Regions from separate parts of the Ralstonia sp. 24A2 genome, predicted to be linked through region 1. Evidence: predicted binding sites of a transcription regulator. Region 1 holds the regulator's gene; the other holds the start of a gene.
What was found. Region 1 encodes FliA, which starts transcription of late flagellar genes. Its sites were predicted from a motif close to CTAAAGTTTNNNNNNNNNNNGCCGNTA; they were not measured.
Positions count from the first base shown of each region.

Region 2: a site for FliA is predicted at 5,578-5,604, ahead of flgK (flagellar hook-associated protein FlgK). Genes of this name have one in related genera too.

Region 1 covers NZ_JBPVZD010000003.1:431,984-441,626, reverse strand. Annotated here, with positions in the region: gene ACS13N_RS19415 (hypothetical protein) at 1-162, shown strand, start outside; gene flhA (flagellar biosynthesis protein FlhA) at 375-2,474, shown strand; gene flhF (flagellar biosynthesis protein FlhF) at 2,471-4,327, shown strand; gene ACS13N_RS19400 (MinD/ParA family ATP-binding protein) at 4,343-5,134, shown strand; gene ACS13N_RS19395 (RNA polymerase sigma factor FliA) at 5,143-5,904, shown strand; gene ACS13N_RS19390 (MBL fold metallo-hydrolase) at 5,940-7,034, opposite strand; gene ACS13N_RS19385 (hypothetical protein) at 7,189-8,082, shown strand; gene ACS13N_RS19380 (nucleobase:cation symporter-2 family protein) at 8,231-9,643, shown strand.
Region 2 covers NZ_JBPVZD010000003.1:1,195,324-1,204,966, forward strand. Annotated here, with positions in the region: gene flgE (flagellar hook protein FlgE) at 1-894, shown strand, start outside; gene flgF (flagellar basal-body rod protein FlgF) at 951-1,688, shown strand; gene flgG (flagellar basal-body rod protein FlgG) at 1,728-2,510, shown strand; gene ACS13N_RS22925 (flagellar basal body L-ring protein FlgH) at 2,543-3,289, shown strand; gene ACS13N_RS22930 (flagellar basal body P-ring protein FlgI) at 3,300-4,433, shown strand; gene flgJ (flagellar assembly peptidoglycan hydrolase FlgJ) at 4,450-5,538, shown strand; gene flgK (flagellar hook-associated protein FlgK) at 5,657-7,597, shown strand; gene flgL (flagellar hook-associated protein FlgL) at 7,663-8,622, shown strand; gene ACS13N_RS22950 (YoaK family protein) at 8,689-9,432, shown strand; gene ACS13N_RS22955 (SulP family inorganic anion transporter) at 9,612-9,643, shown strand, end outside.

The DNA.
Region 1 (9,643 bases):
GCATATTTTCATGCCGGCGTGTTTTTGGTCTTCTGTGTTTATCTTGTCTCTTTCGCGGAGATTGCGGCAAATCCCTGGCTCCGTTCGGGCCAGTCTCGGCTCTACCGGGTCGCCCTAGTTATCGTCATCTGTGTTCCCGTTGGTGCGCGCTTATTCGCATGACGGTGGTGGGAGGGACATGTTTTGTCAGTGTGCCTGCCACCCTGGCCCCCTGAGGCGGCGCCATATGCTGCTTCCACACCCCCCGCTGGGAGGGTATTTCAAAGAAAAGCCGCCTTTTGGGCGGCTTTCTCGCTTCTTCGATTTGGCGTCTCCCCCGGCAAGATGGCATCCATCGAAAAGCCCCCCGCAGCCCCCAGCAGATCCCCACGACGATGAACGCCGCACTGCTCCGAGTCTCCAGCTTCCTGCGCCAGGGCGACTACCGCTCCGCCGCCGGCCCGGTGCTGATCATCCTGATCCTGGCGATGATGGTGCTGCCGCTGCCGCCGTTCATCCTCGACCTGCTGTTCACGTTCAACATCGCACTGTCGATCATCGTGCTGCTGATCAGCATGCACACACTGCGGCCGCTGGATTTCTCGTCGTTCCCCAGCATTCTGCTGATCACCACGCTGATGCGGCTGTCGCTCAACGTGGCCTCCACCCGCGTGGTGCTGATGGAAGGCCACACCGGCCCGGATGCGGCCGGCAAGGTGATCGAGGCGTTCGGCCACTTCCTGGTGGGCGGCAACTACACCGTCGGCATCGTGCTGTTCGTCATCCTGGTGATCATCAACTTCATGGTGATCAGCAAAGGTGCGGGCCGGATTGCCGAGGTCAGCGCGCGCTTCACGCTGGATGCGATGCCCGGCAAGCAGATGGCGATCGACGCCGATCTGAACGCCGGCCTGATCCGTGAAGACGAAGCCCGCAAGCGCCGCACCACGATCGCCCAGGAAGCCGAGTTCTTCGGCTCCATGGACGGTGCCAGCAAGTTCGTGCGTGGCGACTCGGTAGCGGGGATTGCCATTCTGCTGATCAACATCATCGGCGGCCTGGCCGTGGGCGTGCTCCAGCACAACATGGACATCGGCCACGCCGCCACCAACTACACGCTGCTGACCATCGGCGACGGCCTGGTTGCGCAGATTCCCGCGCTGGTGATCTCCACCGCGGCGGGCATCATGGTCAGCCGCGTGTCCACCGACAAGGACGTCGGCCAGCAACTGTCGAGCGAGCTGTTTGCCATGCCGATGGTGCTGATGACCACGGCGGGCGTGCTCGGTCTGCTGGGCCTGGTGCCGGGCATGCCGCACATCCCGTTCATCCTGTTTGGCGGCGGTCTGGGCTACCTGGGCTGGTATTTGAAGAAGCGCCGCGAGATTCCCGAGCCGGAACCGGTGCTGCAGGCCATCGCCCCCGTCGACACGCCCGAAGCAAGCTGGGACGACGTCTCCTGGGTTGACGTGCTGGGCCTGGAGATCGGCTACCGCCTGATCCCGCTGGTCGATAAGAGCCAGGACGGCGAGCTGCTGCGCCGCATCAAGGGCATCCGCAAGAAATTCACGCAGGACATGGGCTTCCTGGCGCCGGTTGTGCACATTCGCGACAACCTGGAGCTGGGCCCGTCGTCGTACCGCATCACGCTCAAGGGCGTGGAAATCGGGCAGGGCGAGGTGCAGCAGGGCAAGTTCCTGGCCATCAACCCGGGTGGTCAGGACGGACGCGTGGGCACGCAACTGCCGGGCATTCCCACCGTGGACCCGACCTTTGGCCTGCCAGCTATGTGGATCACCGCCGATGTGCGCGATCGCGCTCAGGCCGAGGGTTATACCGTGGTCGACTGCAGCACGGTCATCGCCACCCACGTCAATCAGTTGATTTACACCCATAGCACCGAGCTTCTCGGCCGTTTGGAAGTGCAGCAGTTGCTCGATCATTTGGCCAAGGAAGCACCGAAGCTGGTCGAAGACGTTGTGCCCAAGCTGTTGCCCGTCGCGACCGTGCAGAAGGTGCTGCAGAACCTGCTGGACGAAGGCCTGCACATCCGCGACATCCGCACCATCGTCGAGACGCTGGCGGAGCACGGGGGCAGGACGCAAGACCCCGCCGAACTCACCGCCGCCGTGCGGATCGCGCTGGGCCGGGCGATTGCCCAGCACCTGTTCCCGACCAAGAACGAAATGCAGGTCGTCACGCTCGACCCGAATCTGGAGAACATCTTGCTGCAAAGCATCGTTGGCGCGCATGGTGGCGCGCCCGGCCCGATCGAACCGCAACTGGCCGACTCGCTCATGCAAGCGGCTGCGGATTCGTCGCGCCAATACGAACAGATGGGCCAGACGGGCGTCCTGCTCGTGCCGCCCGCGCTGCGCCCCATGCTGGCCCGCTTGTTCAAGCGCGCCGCACCCAGCCTGCGCGTGCTGTCACACGCTGAAATTCCAGATCACCGAACGATTAAGGTTGTCGCCATGCTTGGAGGCCGCGCATGAAAATGCATCGATTCACCGGACTGACGTCGCGCGACGTGTTGCGTAAAGTGCGCGACCAGTTGGGCGACGACGCGCTGATCCTCTCGAACCGCGCCGTGCCGGGCGGCATCGAGGTCATCGCCGCCTCCGATACGCACCTGGATGCGCTGGTCGATACGCACTCGACCGCACCGAAGGCCGCACAACGCCGCCCGAGCATGCCGGCTCCGATTCCCGAGCCCGCACCGGTGGCCGAGGCAGCAGCTCAGGCACCCGCCGAGCCGCAAATGCAAGCTGTGGCCCAGGCCGAAGCCTCGGCCGCACCGAATGCACTGGCCCGTCTGCGCAACCGCTTTACCGCCGCGCGCCGCGCTGCCGTGCAAGCCCCGGTGCAGGAAGACGCGCTGGCTGAGCCGGCCGCCGGCCGCAAGCTGCAAGCCCGCGTGGATGACGACGTGGAGCTCGGTACATCGGAAACGCTGCTGGGTGTGGACCCGCTGGTGGCCTCCACCCGCATGCTGGCAGGCCTGTCGCTGGAGCGCGCCAACGAAGATGCCGCCCAGACGCTGGCCAGCACGGCCCAGTTCATCGCCCGCCGCACCGTGGTGCCGGAAGACGAACCCGTCGAGCAGATCAAGCGCCCGGCCGCCCGCCGTGAGCACGATGAGCAGCCGACCACGCTGCGCTCGTTTGCTGAGCGCGTGGAAGCCCAAGCGCGTGCAGCCCGCGCCGCCGAGCAGCAGATTGCCCGCCCGCAACCGCAAGTTGAGTCCGCCAAGCCGGCCGACATCTTCGTCCGCATGGAGGATTCGATGGCCAAACCTGACGCTCCGCGCGAAGACGTGAGCCTGCAGCGCTCGGCCATCCAAGCCGACATGAAAGAGAGCATTCGGGCCGAAACCGACGCGATGACCCGCCGCATGGTCAGCGAGATCGACGTGCTCAAGAGCACGCTGAACGACGCCATGTCGAGCCTGGCTTCGCTGGGTGTGAAGCTGGGCGATCCGGTGCGCACGCGCCTGTTCCAGACCATGCTGAACGCGGGTTTCTCGGCACAGCTCACGCGCTACGTGCTGGAGAACATGCCGCAGCACGACACGTATGAAGGTGCGCTGGATTTCGTGCAGCGCGCCATTGAAAAGAACCTGACCACCGTGTCGGATGAAAACAGCCTGCTCGACCAGGGCGGCGTGTTTGCCCTGATGGGCCCGACCGGTGTGGGCAAGACCACCACGACCGCCAAGCTGGCTGCGCGCTTCGTGCTGCGCCATGGCGCATCGCGCGTGGCGCTGCTCTCGACCGACAGCTACCGGATCGGCGGCCACGAACAACTGCGCATCTACGGCAAGATCCTGGGCGTCTCGGTGCATGCCGTGAAAGACGCGCAAGACCTGAGCCTGGCGCTGAACGATCTGCGCGAGAAGCACGTCGTGCTGATCGACACCATCGGCATGAGCCAGCGTGACCGCGCGGTGTCCGAACAGATGGCGATGCTGCACGCCGTGGGCCCGTCCATCAAACGCCTGCTGCTGCTGAATGCCGCGAGCAACGGCAAGACGCTCGATGAAGTGGTGGGCGCCTACCGCGATGCCAACCTGGCTGGCTGCATCCTGACCAAGATCGACGAGGCCGCCTCGGTGGGCCACGCGATGGACGTGATGATCCGCCGCCGCCTGCCGCTGCACTACGTGTCGTACGGCCAGCGTGTGCCGGAGGACATTGCAGTACCGAACAAGAAGCTGCTGATCCACCGCAGCTTCCGTGCAAGTGCCGAGCAATCGTCGTTCGCGCTGGATTCGGATGAATCGCTGCTGGTGGCGCAAGGCGCCGCACGCGGCCGCGAACCGGGCCTGGCCGCTTTCGATTTCGCATAACAAAGAGGGGCGACCATGACGACCCCATTCGCCAAGGATCAGGCCGCCGGACTGCGCCGCATGCTCGGCCAGGTGGCCAGCCGCCGCGTGCTGGTGATCGGTGCAGAAGAGCAGATCGACGACTTTGTCGACAACCTGCGCATTGCGTTGTCAGCCATGGGTCGCGACGCTGCCGTGGTGAGTGCCCAGACCATGCTGGCGGTGGCCGGCATGCTTGAGCAGCACGACGACAGCGCCGACGTCACCCTGGTGGCCGCGCATTTCGGCAGCCGTGCGCTGGGTACGGTGGCCGAAGCCTGCGATGACGTGCTGCTGGTGTTCTCCGATGGCCCGGAAGGGATCAAGAGCGCGTACACGCTGCTCAAGAAAACCGCGGGGCTGCAGGGTGGTGCTGGTATCCGCACGGTGGTCTGCGGCGCGCATTCGGTCGACTCCGCCGTACGCGTGTTCGGCAACCTGGCCAACACGGTGGGTCAGTACCTGAACACCCGCATCGACTTTGCCGGTTATCTGCCGGAAGACCGGCACGTAGAACTGGCGCTCTCGCTCGGCAAGCCCGTGGCGAGCGCGTTTCCCGCATCGCCTTCGGCCATGGCCTTCCGCCAGCTTGCCGAAGAGATGCTGAGCTGGGCCAGCGCCGAGGCCCAGGCCGCAGATGGCACCGACAGTGCTGTGGCATCGCGGGTGATGGTATCGGCGCAAGAACCGACTCAGGCTGCGCCGGATGCGGCGGCCCATGAGGCGGCACAAACAACGTCGATCCTGACGCCCCGCGCCACCGCGCGCGCGGCCGAGATGGTTTATTGAGGCGCACCATGAACGAAGCGCCAAAGGCAGGCATGGATATGTACACCGCAACCGGTCGCAAGACCAAGTCCGACGAGATGGCGACGTACGCACCGCTGGTGCGCCGCATTGCCAACCAGATGATGGTGAAGCTGCCGGCCAGCGTCGAACTCGACGATCTGATCCAGGCCGGCATGATGGGCTTGCTCGATGCGCTGTCGCGTTATGAAGAAACGCAGGGCGTGCAGTTCGAGTTCTATGCGGCCCAGCGTATCCGTGGTGCCATCCTCGATGAGCTGCGTGGCTCCGACTGGCTGCCGCGCGGCCTGCGCCGCAACGCCCGCACGATCGAGCAGGCGATCCAGAAGCTGCAGCAGCAAAAGGGCCGCGCGCCAACCGAAACCGAGATTGCCACCGCGCTGGGCATGTCGCTGGCCGACTACCAGAAGCAACTGGTCGACCTGCAAGGCAGCCAGCTCCTGTACTACGAAGATTTCGACCGCGAAGACGCCGACGCCTTCATCGAGAACCGCGCCGCCGAGAACGATTCCACGCCGCTGGACCAGTTGCTGGACCACGACCTGCGCGAATCGGTGGTGGCCGCCATCGAGGGCCTGCCCGAGCGCGAGAAGCTCATGATGAGCCTCTACTACGAGCAGGATCTGAACCTGCGTGAGATCGGCGCCGTGATGGGCGTGTCGGAATCGCGCGTGTGCCAGATCCACAGCCAGGCCATCGCACGCATCCGCGCCCGTCTGCGTGACCGTGCATGGCTGCCGACACCGACCTGATGCCGGCTTAGTCCGTAGCGTTACCTGCCAGAGTTTTACTGCGCGGCTAGCGAGTCATCTCGCGGCCGCGATTTTTCTTTGGGCAATGCGGTGACGAGGCGTTGCGTCGCGGCATCCCACACGCGTGTCTCGCCATGCTTGAAAAGGGCGAAGCGCTCTGCGGGCACATCGGCGGCCTTCAATGCATGGGCCAGATCGGCGATGGGCTGGTCGAGCGGTTCGTCCGTCAGCGCGAACGTGCCCCAGTGGATGCCCACCGCCTGCCGCGCGCCGACGTCATGCATGACCTGCACCGCCTCGGTGGGGTCGATGTGCTGGGCCTTCATGAACCAGCGCGGCTCGTAGGCGCCCACGGCAATCGCGGCCACATCAAAGTGGCCGAAGCGTGTGCCGATGTCGCGCGTGTCCTGCGAATACCCCAGATCGCCCGAGAACCAGAAGCGCAGGCGCGGATGCAGCAATGCCCAACTGCCCCATAGGGTCTGGTTGCGGTCGTACAGGCCGCGTGCGGACCAATGCTGCACGGCGCAGAAGTGCGCGGTGAAGGGGCCGAAGTTGGCCTCGTCGTCCCAGTCGAAGGCGCGTACGTTGGCGCTCATGTTGCCCCCCTCACCCGTGAGGCGCGTGCCCCGCACGTTGCGCGCGAACCAGTGGTCGATGCCCAGCGGTACGAAAAACATCGGTGCACCGCCCGGCTGGCGCATCAGCGCACGCACGCTCGCTTTGTCCAGATGGTCGTAGTGGTTGTGCGAGATCAGCACCAGGTCGATATGCGGCAGTTGCTTGAGTGACAGGCCCGGCGGCTGGTGCCGGCGCGGGCCGGTAAACGACAGCGGCGAGGCGCGCTCGGAGAACACCGGGTCGGTCAGCACGTTCAGCCCGTCAATCTGCAGCAGCAGCGTTTCATGCCCGATCCAGGTGAGCTGCGGCACGTCGGGCGGCTGGTGTACCGCGCTCAGGTTGGGTGCAATGCAGGAGAGGTCCAGCGTGGGCGGCTTGGGGAGCCCGGCCTTGCGGCGCTCACGTTGCCATTTCCAGAAGTCACCGCCGGGGCGCGGGTGAGGGTAGCGGTTGCGGAAGCCGTCCGGCGTGTGGTGGGGCTTGGCCGGATCGTAGTGAGGGTTCTTCATGGCATCGCTGGGGATGGACGAGTCCCGCACTTGAGGGAGCCCGCTTGAATATCAAGGAATATCAAGTTGTGTTGTTTCTTGAACATCGGGTTGGGCGCTGCCTAGGCTGAAACCGCCTCGCTGAGGCGCACTGCGAAGCACATTCCGCTACGGAGTGCGGCAGTCAAACCTTCCTCAAGGACCACCATGGATTCAATTCACCACTTGGCCGGGCAAACCGACGTTACGGACGCGCACGACGCGCCTAAAAAAGGGGACCGCCCACAATTTGACAGGTTGTCAGGAACCGCAGGTATGCGGGCAGCCAATCCTGCTGGCCGATGCCCGGGTTGCCACGTTTTCCACAGAATCATTGCCTGCCTATCGTAGTGCGCCACCTCGCTTCATGCTGGGCAACGGGGCACGACAGATCAGCGGCAGCGCCGCATGGCTGGCGCAATTGCCCTCGGGCGCCATCGTCGGCATCAACGACTACCGGCTGGTTGGCGACGCCGCCGAGCTGGCCGATCTTCACCACCACCGCGGTTACATGCATGGGCGCTGGACGCGCGGCACAGTGCGCTTTGGTGCGCAAACGTTAGCGGTGGGCGGCAACGCCGGGGACTACCACTACGCCGTGATCGATCAGGCCGATTTGACGCTGCGCCAGCAGACGGTGCTCGGGTGTCGCGGCATATTCACGACGCCCACCGTGGTAGGCGGATGCGGGCCGGTCGGCCGCGTGAGCGGTACGTTGGACATGATCTGGAAGGACGGCACCCTGCGCCTGATTGGCAATCTGGAGGTGCTGGCCAATGGAAACCGCGTGAATTTGTCGATCCGGCACTATCAACCCGACATTGGTGCCACCAACCACGGTGGCAGCCCGTTTGGGAGCACCACTTACCATCTCACGCCCGTGGTGGCCGAAAACGGCATGCTGCGATGTGTCGTCCTATACCGCGTGCGGCTCGATTCCGGGGTGATCTACCAGGGCGTGGCGATGTTCGAAGCGCACACGCATTTCGGAACGCAAAATATGTACACAAAAGACGGTATGAATTGTTGACATAATCCGGGCTGCGATCCAAGATGCCGGCAAATGTGTGACATCACGTCACGCAAATGTCGGCAGACGGTGGCTGTGCACCCGGCCTGCCGATGCACACCAGGCACGCCTCCGGCACGTACACGGGGGCGGCTTCAGGAGACAAGACATGCGCCAATCCCCCGGCCAACCCTCGCCGTCATCCTCGACCTGCGTCGATCCTGTCAACGAACGCCTGCCGCTGCCGCGCCTGTTTGCGCTTGGCCTGCAGCACCTGCTGGTGATGTACGCCGGTGCGATCGCCGTGCCGCTGATTGTTGGCAATGCACTCGGCCTGTCGAAGAGCGATCTCTCGTATCTCGTCAATTGCGACCTGTTTGCAGCCGGTATCGGCACGCTCATCCAGTCGCTCGGCTTCCTGATCTTCGGGATCCGGCTGCCGGTGATGATGGGGGTGACCTTTGCCGCCGTGGCACCGATGATCGCCATTGGTGTGGAGCCCGGCATGGGGCTGCCCGGCATTTTCGGGGCGTCCATTGTCTCGGGTGTGTTCGGCATTGCCATTGCACCGCTGATGGGCCGGCTGCTGGGCCTGTTCCCACGTGTAGTGACGGGCACGGTCATTATGCTGATCGGCTTTTCGCTGCTGAGCGTGGGCATCAACTGGGCCGCCGGTGGCCAACAGATGATTCCGCAGGTGGTGGACGGTGTGAAGCACATGGTGCCGAACCCCGCCTTTGGCGATCCGTTCGGCTTGGCCATCGCCGCGCTGGTGCTGGTGACGATCCTGCTGCTGACCAAGTTCGGCAATGCGCTGCTGTGCAATATCGCCGTGCTGCTGGGCATCGTGATCGGCACGCTGGTGGCCGCCGCCTTCGGCAAGGTGTCGCTGGCCGATGCGAGCGCCGCGCCGCTGATGACGTTGGTGACGCCGTTCCACTTTGGCATGCCCAAGTTCGAGCTGTCGGCCATCATCTCGATGTGCATCGTGATCGTGATCACGCTGGTGGAGTCGACCGGCATGTTCCTCGCGCTGTCGCTCGTGGTGGGCAAGCCGATCTCGCGCAATGAACTGACGAATGGTCTGCGCGCCGATGGCCTGGCGACGGTCGTGGCCGGTGTGTTCAACACGTTCCCGCATACGTCGTTCTCGCAGAACATCGGGCTGGTGTCGATCACGGGCGTGCGTTCGCGCTACGTGGCGGCGGCCGGCGGTCTGCTGCTGATCGTGCTGGGGCTGTTCCCGAAGCTGTCGTACGTGGTGGCCTCGGTGCCGCAGTACGTGCTGGGCGGCGCGGGGTTGGTGATGTTCGGCATGGTGGCCGCGGCCGGTATCCGCATGCTGGGCATGGTGGATTTCCAGCAGCAGCGCCATAACCTGCTGATCATTGCCGTGTCGGTGGGTTTTGGCATGGTGCCGACGCTGGCGCCGGCCTTCTTCCACCACTTCCCGGAATGGACGCACCCGATTACCCACAGCGGTATCGTTCTGGGCACGCTGGTGGCGGTGGTGCTCAACGCGTGGTTCAACGGTATCCGTGGTTCGCACGAGGTGATGAGCGGGGCCGCCGCAGCGCACTGA
Region 2 (9,643 bases), 760 kb from region 1:
ACCGACAAGAACGGCTACATCATCTCCGCCACCGGCCAGAACCTGACCGGCTACGGCGTGGATTCCACCGGCAAGGTCAACACCGCCGTGCTGACCAACCTGCAGATTCCGGTCAATGACCTGGCACCGCTGGCGACCACCAATACCGCATTCGGCGTGAACCTGGATGCCGCTGCCACGCCGCCGACCACCACGCCGTTCTCGGCCACCAACTCGTCCACGTTCAACCACTCCGTTTCGGAGCAGGTGTACGACGGCACGGGCAAGGCCCACATGCTGACCAACTACTACGTGAACACCGGCGTTGGCCAGTGGAGCGTGTATTCGCAGGTCGACGGCGTTGGGCAGACTTCGCCCAACCCTGGCGCCGCGATTGCCACGCTCAGCTTCAACGGTAGCGGCCAGCTGACCACGACGCCCAGCAAGATCAACGCGACGTTTGGCGGCATGAGCATCGGCAGCATGGATTTCACCGGCACCACGCAATACGGCGGCGGCTACAACGACACGGCCCCTGGCGTCACGCAAGACGGTTACGCCACCGGCCGCCTGGCCAGCTACTCGGTCGGCACCGACGGCACGGTGACTGCGCGCTATTCCAACGGCCGCACCTCGGTTCTGGGTCAGGTTGCCATGGCCAACTTCAAGGCACCGGAAGGCCTGCAGAACATCGGCGGCAACCAGTGGGTGGAAACGTCCAACTCGGGCGCCCCGAACCTGGGTACGCCGGGCATGGGCTCGTTCGGCCTGCTGCAGTCGTCGGCGGTGGAGCAATCCAACGTGGACCTGTCGGCCGAGCTGGTCAACATGATCATCGCCCAGCGCTCGTACCAGGCCAACGCGCAGACCATCAAGACGCAGGACACCATCCTGCAGACCTTGGTGAGCATGTAATCGCCTGATCGCCATCGCCTGAAGTTTATTAACTGCGGCACACCAAGGACATTCGCATGGACCGCTCGATCTACGTGTCGATGACTGGCGTGAAGCACCTGTTCGACCAACAGGCTGCCAGCGCCAACAACCTCGCCAACGCCAGCACCACCGGCTTCAAGGCGCAGATCGACGCGTTCCATACGGTAGGCGTGCAGGGTGATGGCTCGCCCACGCGCAGCTATGTGATGGCTTCGGCCATTGGCACGGATGTGACCCAGGGCCCGATCGAAACCACCGGCCGAGCGCTGGATGTGGCAGTCGACGGGCAGGGCTACTTTGCCGTGCAGGCCGCAGATGGCTCCGAGGCCTATACCCGCGCGGGCACGTTTCAACTGAATGCCGACGGCACCATCGTCACCCTGGCCGGGCAGCCGGTGATGGGCGATGGTGGCCCGATCACGCTGCCGCCCAATACGACGGTGCAGTTTGCCAAGGACGGCACGGTCAATGCCATCAGCGCGGACAACGTGACGCCGCCGGTGTCGCTGGGCCGCCTGAAGCTGGTCAGTATCGACCCTTCCAACCTGAACCGCGGCGCCGATGGCCTGTTCCGCCAGCGTGACGGGCAAGACGCCGACACGAACGAAAACGTGCGCATCACGCCCGGCGCACTGGAAGGCAGCAACGTCAACCTGACTGACTCGCTGGTCAACATGATTGAAATTTCGCGCCAGCTCGAGATGCAGATGAAATCGCTGCAGACGAGCGACACGAATGCCCAGTCGGCCAATGAACTGCTGCGCCACGCTTAAGCGGCCGGCGCGTGAACTGAATCAACCAAGGACTCGAACATGATTCGCTCCCTGTGGATTTCCAAGACCGGGATGGACGCCCAGCAATCGCAGCTGGATGTCATCTCGAACAACCTGGCGAACGTCAACACGACGGGCTTCAAGCGCTCGCGCGCCGTGTTCGAAGACTTGCTGTACCAAAACGTGCGTGAGCCGGGTGCGCAATCGTCGCAACAGACCACGCTGCCTTCGGGCATGCAGATCGGTACCGGTGTGCGCATCGTCGCCACCGAGCGTCTGCACACGCAGGGCAACCTGACGCAGACCGGCAACTCGACCGACGTGGCCATCAACGGCAACGGTTTCTTCCAGGTGCAGATGCCGGACGGCACGCTGGCCTACTCGCGTGACGGCAGCTTCCAGGTCAACGCGCAGGGTCAGCTGGTGACCTCCAGCGGTTACCCGATCCAGCCGGCCATCACCATTCCGCAAAACGCCACCAGCCTGACCGTTGGCAAGGACGGCGTGGTGACGGTCAGCACGCCGGGCTCGGCAGCCAACACGCAGGTGGGCACGTTCCAGCTGGCCAACTTCATCAACCCGGCCGGCCTGCGCAGCATGGGCGAGAACCTGTACGCCGAGACCGAGGCCTCGGGCACCGCCAACCTGGCCAACCCGGGTTCGAACGGCGTGGGCGTGCTCAACCAGAACTACGTGGAAACGTCCAACGTGAACGTGGTGGAAGAGATGGTCAACATGATCCAGACGCAGCGTGCGTACGAGATCAACAGCAAGTCGGTGCAGACGTCCGACCAGATGCTGGAGAAGCTGTCGCAGCTCTAAGCGCGACGGTGCTGCTTTAAGGAAGTCACGCGATGCAAACCCCCCCGGTCTACTCGCTCTCGCACGGCGGCCGCGCTGTGCCGATGGTGCAAAAAGCGGTTCAGTTGGTTGTGCTTGGCACCGCTGCCGTGCTCGCCAGTGCTTGCGGCATGCTGCCGCCGCCCGAGCCGATCGTGCAGGGCCCGACGACGGCCCGCCCGCCCATGCCTGTCATGGCGCCGCGCCAGAATGGGGCGATCTACCAGGAAGTGGCATCGGGCAGCGGCGGCTTTCGCGGCATGTTCGAAGACCGCCGCGCACACATGGTGGGCGACACCATCACCATCGTGATTACCGAGAACACGGCGGCCAGCAAGCAGACTTCCGGCAGCGTGAACCGCACTGGCAGCATGACCGCTTCGGTACCGACGTTCGCCGGCATGAACCCTGGCGTGCTGTCGCTGCTGGGCGTGTCGGCCAGCGATGCCAACAAGTTCGACAGCAAGGGCGCCAACGGTGCGCAGAACAACTTCACGGCCACCATCACGGTGACGGTGGTGGAAGTGCTCGGCAACGGCAACCTGGTGGTCAGCGGCGAGAAACAGACCGCCGTGGGCCAGGGCACCGAGTCGGTGAAGTTCTCGGGGGTGGTCAACCCGACCACCGTCAACAACCAGAACACCGTGCTGTCCACCCAGGTGGCGGATGCACGCATGGAGTACCGCGGTACGGGCTATGTGTCCGAATCCCAGCAGATGGGCTGGCTGTCGCGGTTCTTCCTGACCGTGTCACCGTTCTAAGGAAGCGGCCATGACTTTGTATCGCACGACGTTACATCGCACCCTTGGCGCGGTCCTGGTGGCACTGAGCGCAATTGCCGGATTCATTCCCACCGCAGCACACGCTGACCGCATCAAGGATCTGACCAGCGTTGCCGGCGTGCGCGAGAACGCGCTGATCGGCTACGGCCTGGTCGTCGGCCTGGACGGCAGCGGTGACCAGACCACGCAGACCCCGTTCACGATCCAGAGCTTCAACAACATGCTCACGCAGTTCGGCATCAACGTGCCGGCCGGCGCCAGCATTCAGCTCAAGAACACCGCCGCCGTGGTGGTGACGGCCTCGCTGCCCGCCTTTGTGCGGCCGGGCCAGATGATTGACGTGACGGTGTCGTCCATCGGTAACGCCAAGAGCCTGCGCGGCGGTACGCTGCTGCTCACGCCGCTCAAGGGCGTGGATGGCCAGTTGTACGCGCTGGCGCAGGGCAACGTGGTGATTGGCGGCGCAGGCGCGTCAGCCAACGGCAGCAAGGTACAGATCAATCAACTGGGCGCCGGCCGCATCGCCAACGGGGCGACGGTGGAGCGCGCGGTGCAGGCCACGGTGGGCGAGGCCGGTAGCATCCAGCTCGACACCGGCACAACCGATTTCGGCACGGTGCAGAACATCGTCAACGCCATCAACAAGCAGTACGGCGCGGATACCGCCCAGGCCGCCGATGGCCGCACGATCAACGTACGCGCACCGGCGCTGGCGTCGGACCGCGTCGGGTTTCTCGCCAAGCTGCAGAACATTGAAGTGACGCCGGCACTGGCCGCCGCACGTGTGGTGGTCAATGCCCGCACAGGTTCGGTGGTGATGAACCAGCTCGTCAAGCTCGAGCCCTGCGCGGTGGCGCACGGTAGCCTGTCGGTCACCATCAGCACCGAGCCGGTGGTCAGCCAGCCGGCACCGTTCTCGCAAGGCCAGACCGTGGCGGCCGCGCGTTCGAACATTGAGGTCAAGCAGGCAGGCGGCAGCCTCATCAACGTGAAGGGCGGCACCAACCTGGCGGACGTGGTCAAGGCCATCAACGCGATCGGCGCCAACCCGCAAGACCTGATCTCGATCCTGCAGGCGATGAAGGCGGCCAACGCCCTGCGTGCCGAGCTGGAAATCATCTGACGCCGGGGCCGACGCCATGAACCCGACCGACCTCACCAGCCGCCTGGCGCTCGACTCCACCGGATTCGAGTCGCTCAAGCAGGCCGCACGCACCGACCCGACCGGCGCCGCCAAGACCGTCGCCAAGCAGTTCGACGCGATCTTCGTGAACATGATGCTCAAGCAGATGCGCGATGCATCGCCGCAGAATGGGCCATTCGATTCGTCGTCGACCAAGATGTACACGTCGATGCTCGACCAGCAGCTCTCGCAGACGATGGCGTCGCGCGGGGTGGGCGTGGCGGACCAGTTGCTCAAGCAGATGCTGCGCCAGGCCAACCACGTGAACCCTGATGCCGGGGGGCCGGTGAATACCGCGTTGTCCAGCACGACGGCCACGAATACCGCGTTGCCCGGGGCCGCTGGCTCGACCGATGCCGCCCGCGCCATCGCCCGCTCGTCGCTCAACAGCATGGCCGCGGCGGTTGCGCCGACGGTGTCAGGTGGGGAAGATGACGGCTCGGGCATCAGCACCGTGCCGCGCCCAGGGCTGGAAGAACGTGTGCAGCGTGCGCTGGCTGCCTTGCGCAAGCAGGCCGATGCTGGGCAGTCCACCAGTGCAGCGCCGGATGTGGATTTGTCGGGCGTGGCTGCCGAGCCGCGTGGCGAGCGCATGGCCAGCTTCTACAACAAGCTGATCGGCCACGCCTCGCAGGCTGCGCAGGAAACCGGCATTCCGGCCAACTTCATGATCGGCCACGCCGCGCTGGAGTCCGGCTGGGGCCGCCGCGAGATCAAGGCCAAGGATGGCTCCAACACGCACAACCTGTTCGGCATCAAGGCCGGCGGCTCGTGGACGGGCAAGACTGCCACGGTGACCACCACCGAATACGTGGGCGGCGTCGCTCACAAGGTCCAGGAGAAGTTCCGCGCCTACGGCTCGTACGCCGAGGCATTCAAGGACTACGCCAACCTGCTGGCCAACAACCCGCGCTACAGCAACGTTGTCGCGGCCGGCAACGGTAACGATGCGGCTTCGTTTGCCAAGGGCCTGCAACGTGCGGGTTACGCCACAGACCCGAACTACGCCAACAAGATCATGGCGGTGCTCAAACAGATCGTTTGACGTTCGCTATCAGAAACGAAAACCAATAGCATCGGCCGGCTCAAGTTTGATCAGAGCCGGCCGATGTTGTTTGTAGGGTCCATCCTGGCGGCGCTGTGCCGCCCGCACCGAGATAACTATGAGCACGTCCCTTTTGAATATTGGCGCGACCGGCCTGCAGGTCGCCAATATCAACCTACAGGTGACCGGCAACAACATCGCCAACGCCAACACGCCTGGCTATTCGCGCCAGGAAGCCGTGCAGACGGAGAACATTCCGCTGTACGCCGGTGTCGGCTATCTGGGGCAGGGTGCCAACGTGACCACCGTCAAGCGTATCTACGACCAGTTCCTGACGGCCCAGGTGCAGAGCGGCCAGGCCGCCACCAGTTCGGCTGACCAGCTCAACAGCCTGGTGTCCGGCCTGAGCCAGTACATGTCGGACAGCAACAGCGGCCTCTCCTCGGCGCTGACCAGCTTCTTCAACTCCGCAGACGGCCTGACGTCCAACCCGTCGAGCACCACCGCGCGCCAGGTGTTCTTGAACGCTGCGGCCGGCCTGCAGAGCCGTTTCAACTCGATTGCTGGTCAGTTGACCTCGCTGTCCGGCCAGGTCAACACGCAGGTGCAGACGCAGATCAGCTCCGTCAACAGTGTGGCGCAGCAGATTGCCGGCCTGAACGACCAGATCTCCAAGGCCGAGGCCTCGACCGGCCAGCCTGCCAACGACCTGCGTGACCAGCGCGACCAGCTCGTGCAGACGCTCAACAAGTCGATCAAGGCCAGCGTGGTGCAGACCGGCGACGGCCAGTACAACATCTACGTGGGCAACGGCCAGGCGCTGGTGCAGGGCAACCAGAGCTACCAGCTGGCGGCTGTGCCGTCGCAGTACGACCCGACGCAGCTGTCGGTTGGCTACAAGAGCCCGGCCGGCACCGTCACCATTGACGACAGCCAGCTGGGCGGCGGCGCCCTGGGCGGCCTGATGGATTTCCGCCGCAACACGCTCATCCCGGCGCAGAACAGTCTGGGCAAACTGGCTGCGGCCGTGTCGGCCGACGTGAACGCGCAGAACAGTCTGGGCATGGACGCCAACGGCAAGATGGGGGCGAACCTGTTCTCCGTGGCCGGCCCCGTTGTTGCTGCCAGCAGTAACAACACCGGCAGCGCCACGGTCACGGCCAGCATCACCAACGCCAACGCGGGCCAGGGTTACGACTACCAGATCAAGTACCAGGGCGGCGCCTACACCGTCTCGCACTACCCGGACGGCTCCGCCTCCGTCACGGTGACGAGCTGGCCGACCACCATCGACGGCATCACGATGAACGTGTCGGGCACGATGAACAGTGGGGATTCGTTCCTGGTGCGCCCGACCGCCAACGCGGCATCGAGCATGCAGACGCTCACCACCGACTATCACAACGTGGCGGCCGCCACGCCGGTGGTGCTCAACCAGGGCAGCAACAACACGGGCAGCGCCACGGTGTCGTCCATCGGCGTGAACAGCGCGTACGCCGGTTCACCGCTCACTTCGCCGGTCAACCTGACCTACAGCTCTGCCGTGGGCGGGTCGCTCTCGGGTTTCCCGGCGAGTGGTGTGACGGTTAGCGTGAACGGCACCAACACCACGTACACAGGTGGTACGGCGCCGTACACGCAGGGCGCAACGTATTCGTTCAACGGCGTGCAGCTGACGCTCTCGGGTACGCCGGCCAACAACGATACGTTCACCATCTCGGCCAACACTGCCAACAGCACCGACGGCGGCAACGCCAGCGCGCTGGCCAAGCTGCGCAACGCCACGCTGCTCGACGGCGGCACCACCTCGATCGGCTCGTCGTGGAACAACCTCGTCACCAAGGTGGGCGTACAGGCCAATACGGCCAGCAGCAACCTGACCTCGCAGAAGGCGTTGCTGGCGAGCTCCACGCAGCAGCAGCAATCGGTGTCGGGCGTGAGCCTGGATGACGAAGCAATGAACCTGATGAAGTATCAGCAGGCCTACCAGGCATCGGCCAAGGTGATGCAGACCGCGAATACGCTGTTCGATTCCTTGCTGTCGATTGCCGGCGGCTGATTGGTCGACTGAAGAATCTGCCCCATCTGCCGATAACGTCCTAAAGCCCTTCGTCCGGACCGATCATGCGAGTCAGCACCGCCCAATTCTTTGCAGCATCCACCGCTTCGATGCAGAACACGCAGTCGAGCCTGATGACGCTGCAGCAGCAGATTGCGAGCGGCATTGCGCTCACCAGCGCGGGTGACAACCCGAGCGCGTTCGGCCAGATGTCGCAACTGCAGCAGACGCAGGACGCCAACGACCAGTACCAGGTCAACCGCGACGCCACCGACGCGCGCCTGACCAACGTGTCGTCAGCGCTTACCAACCTGGTGACCACGCTGCAGCAGGGCAAGCAGAGCCTGGTGTCGGCCAACACCTCGCTGATGACGGATTCACAGCGCATTGGTGTGCTGGCGCAGGTCAAGCAGCAGTATCAGCAGTTGCTCGCCACCGCCAACCAGCGCGACGCCCAGGGCGTGGCGCTGTTCGGTGGCGCAAACGGCACGACCGACCCGTTCGTCAACACGAGCGGCAGCGTGCAGTACGTCGGCAGCGGTCAGCCGCCCACGGTGCAGGTTTCGCAGAATGTATCGATGCCGAACTCGGTGTCGGGTGACTCTGTGTTCGTGCGTATCGCCAATACGGACCCGTCCAATCCGTCGGCCAACCAGAGCATCTTCAAGACCTACGAAAACCTGATCACGGCGCTGTCCACCCCGATCAACCCGGCCACCCAGGCCACCGACGTTGCCAACCTGCAGAAAGCCGTGCAGACGGCGCAGGGCAACCTCGACAACGCTTACCAGGTCGCCCTGCAGGCCCAGGTGACGGTGGGCACGCAGCAGGCGCAGATCACCACGCTCAACAGCAGCGGCTCGAACTACGGCGAGCAGTTGAAGGAGCAGATCTCCAAGCTGCAGTCGGTGGACTACACCACCGCGATCTCGCAGTTTGCCCAGCAGCAAGTGTCGTTGCAGGCCGCGCAGAAGACCTTCACGGCCATGCAGGGCATGTCGCTGTTCCAGTACTTCAATCCTTGACCTTCCGTTAAAGACGGTGACCTTTGAGCGGGCATAATGGCCGCTTGGTTACCGTCTGGATGGGTCATGCCGATTCAATACCTCCGCCGCCTGACCAGCCCCCAACGCACCGACGACGCCAACCGGCGCCTGGGGCAATCACTGGCCTTCGTGGCGGGCGCTGCCAACGCGGGCGGCTTTCTCGCCGTCAAGCAATACACCTCGCATATGTCCGGCATTGTCTCGGCAATGGCCGACGACCTTGTGCTGGGCAATATCGTGCTCCTGCTCGCGGGTTTTGCATCGCTGCTGGCGTTCCTGTGCGGGGCGGCCTGTACGGCTGTGCTTGTCAACTGGGGGCGCCGACGCAGCACGCAGAGTGAATTTGCGCTACCGCTCATGCTCGAAGCCGGGTTGCTGCTGCTCTTCGGCATGATGGGCACGTCGCTCGGGCAATACCGCGTCGTGTTTGTGCCGGCCACCGTCGCGCTGCTGTGTTTTCTGATGGGGTTGCAGAACGCCATCATCACCAAGATTTCAAAGGCGGAGATCCGCACCACGCACGTGACAGGGCTGGCCACCGACATCGGCATTGAGGTCGGTAAGGCGCTGTACTGGAACCACGGGCATCGCAACTTGCCGACCGTGGTCGCCAACCGGCCCAAGCTGCGGCTGCTGCTGTCGCTGCTGGGCATGTTTTTCGTGGGTGGCGTGACGGGTGCGCTGGGGTTCAAGCACCTCGGCTATGCAACCACGATTCCGCTGGCTTCGATTCTGATGCTGCTGGCGGTGGTGCCGATCGTCGACGACCTGCTGTTGCGTCGGCGGTAAGCCGCATTGAGGGCGGCGCGCGCTTGAGTCGCTCATTTGATTCGCCCATCTGGGCACGGAGCCCGGGCGGATCAAGCGGTCTGCCTGTTGCGGATACATTGAAACCATCAACGGTTTGACTCGCGGCACGGGCACCGGGATTACCATGGATGAGTCGAACGGGTTGGCAGGACACATCCATGATCGCACTGCAAGAAGCTTATCGTGCTGG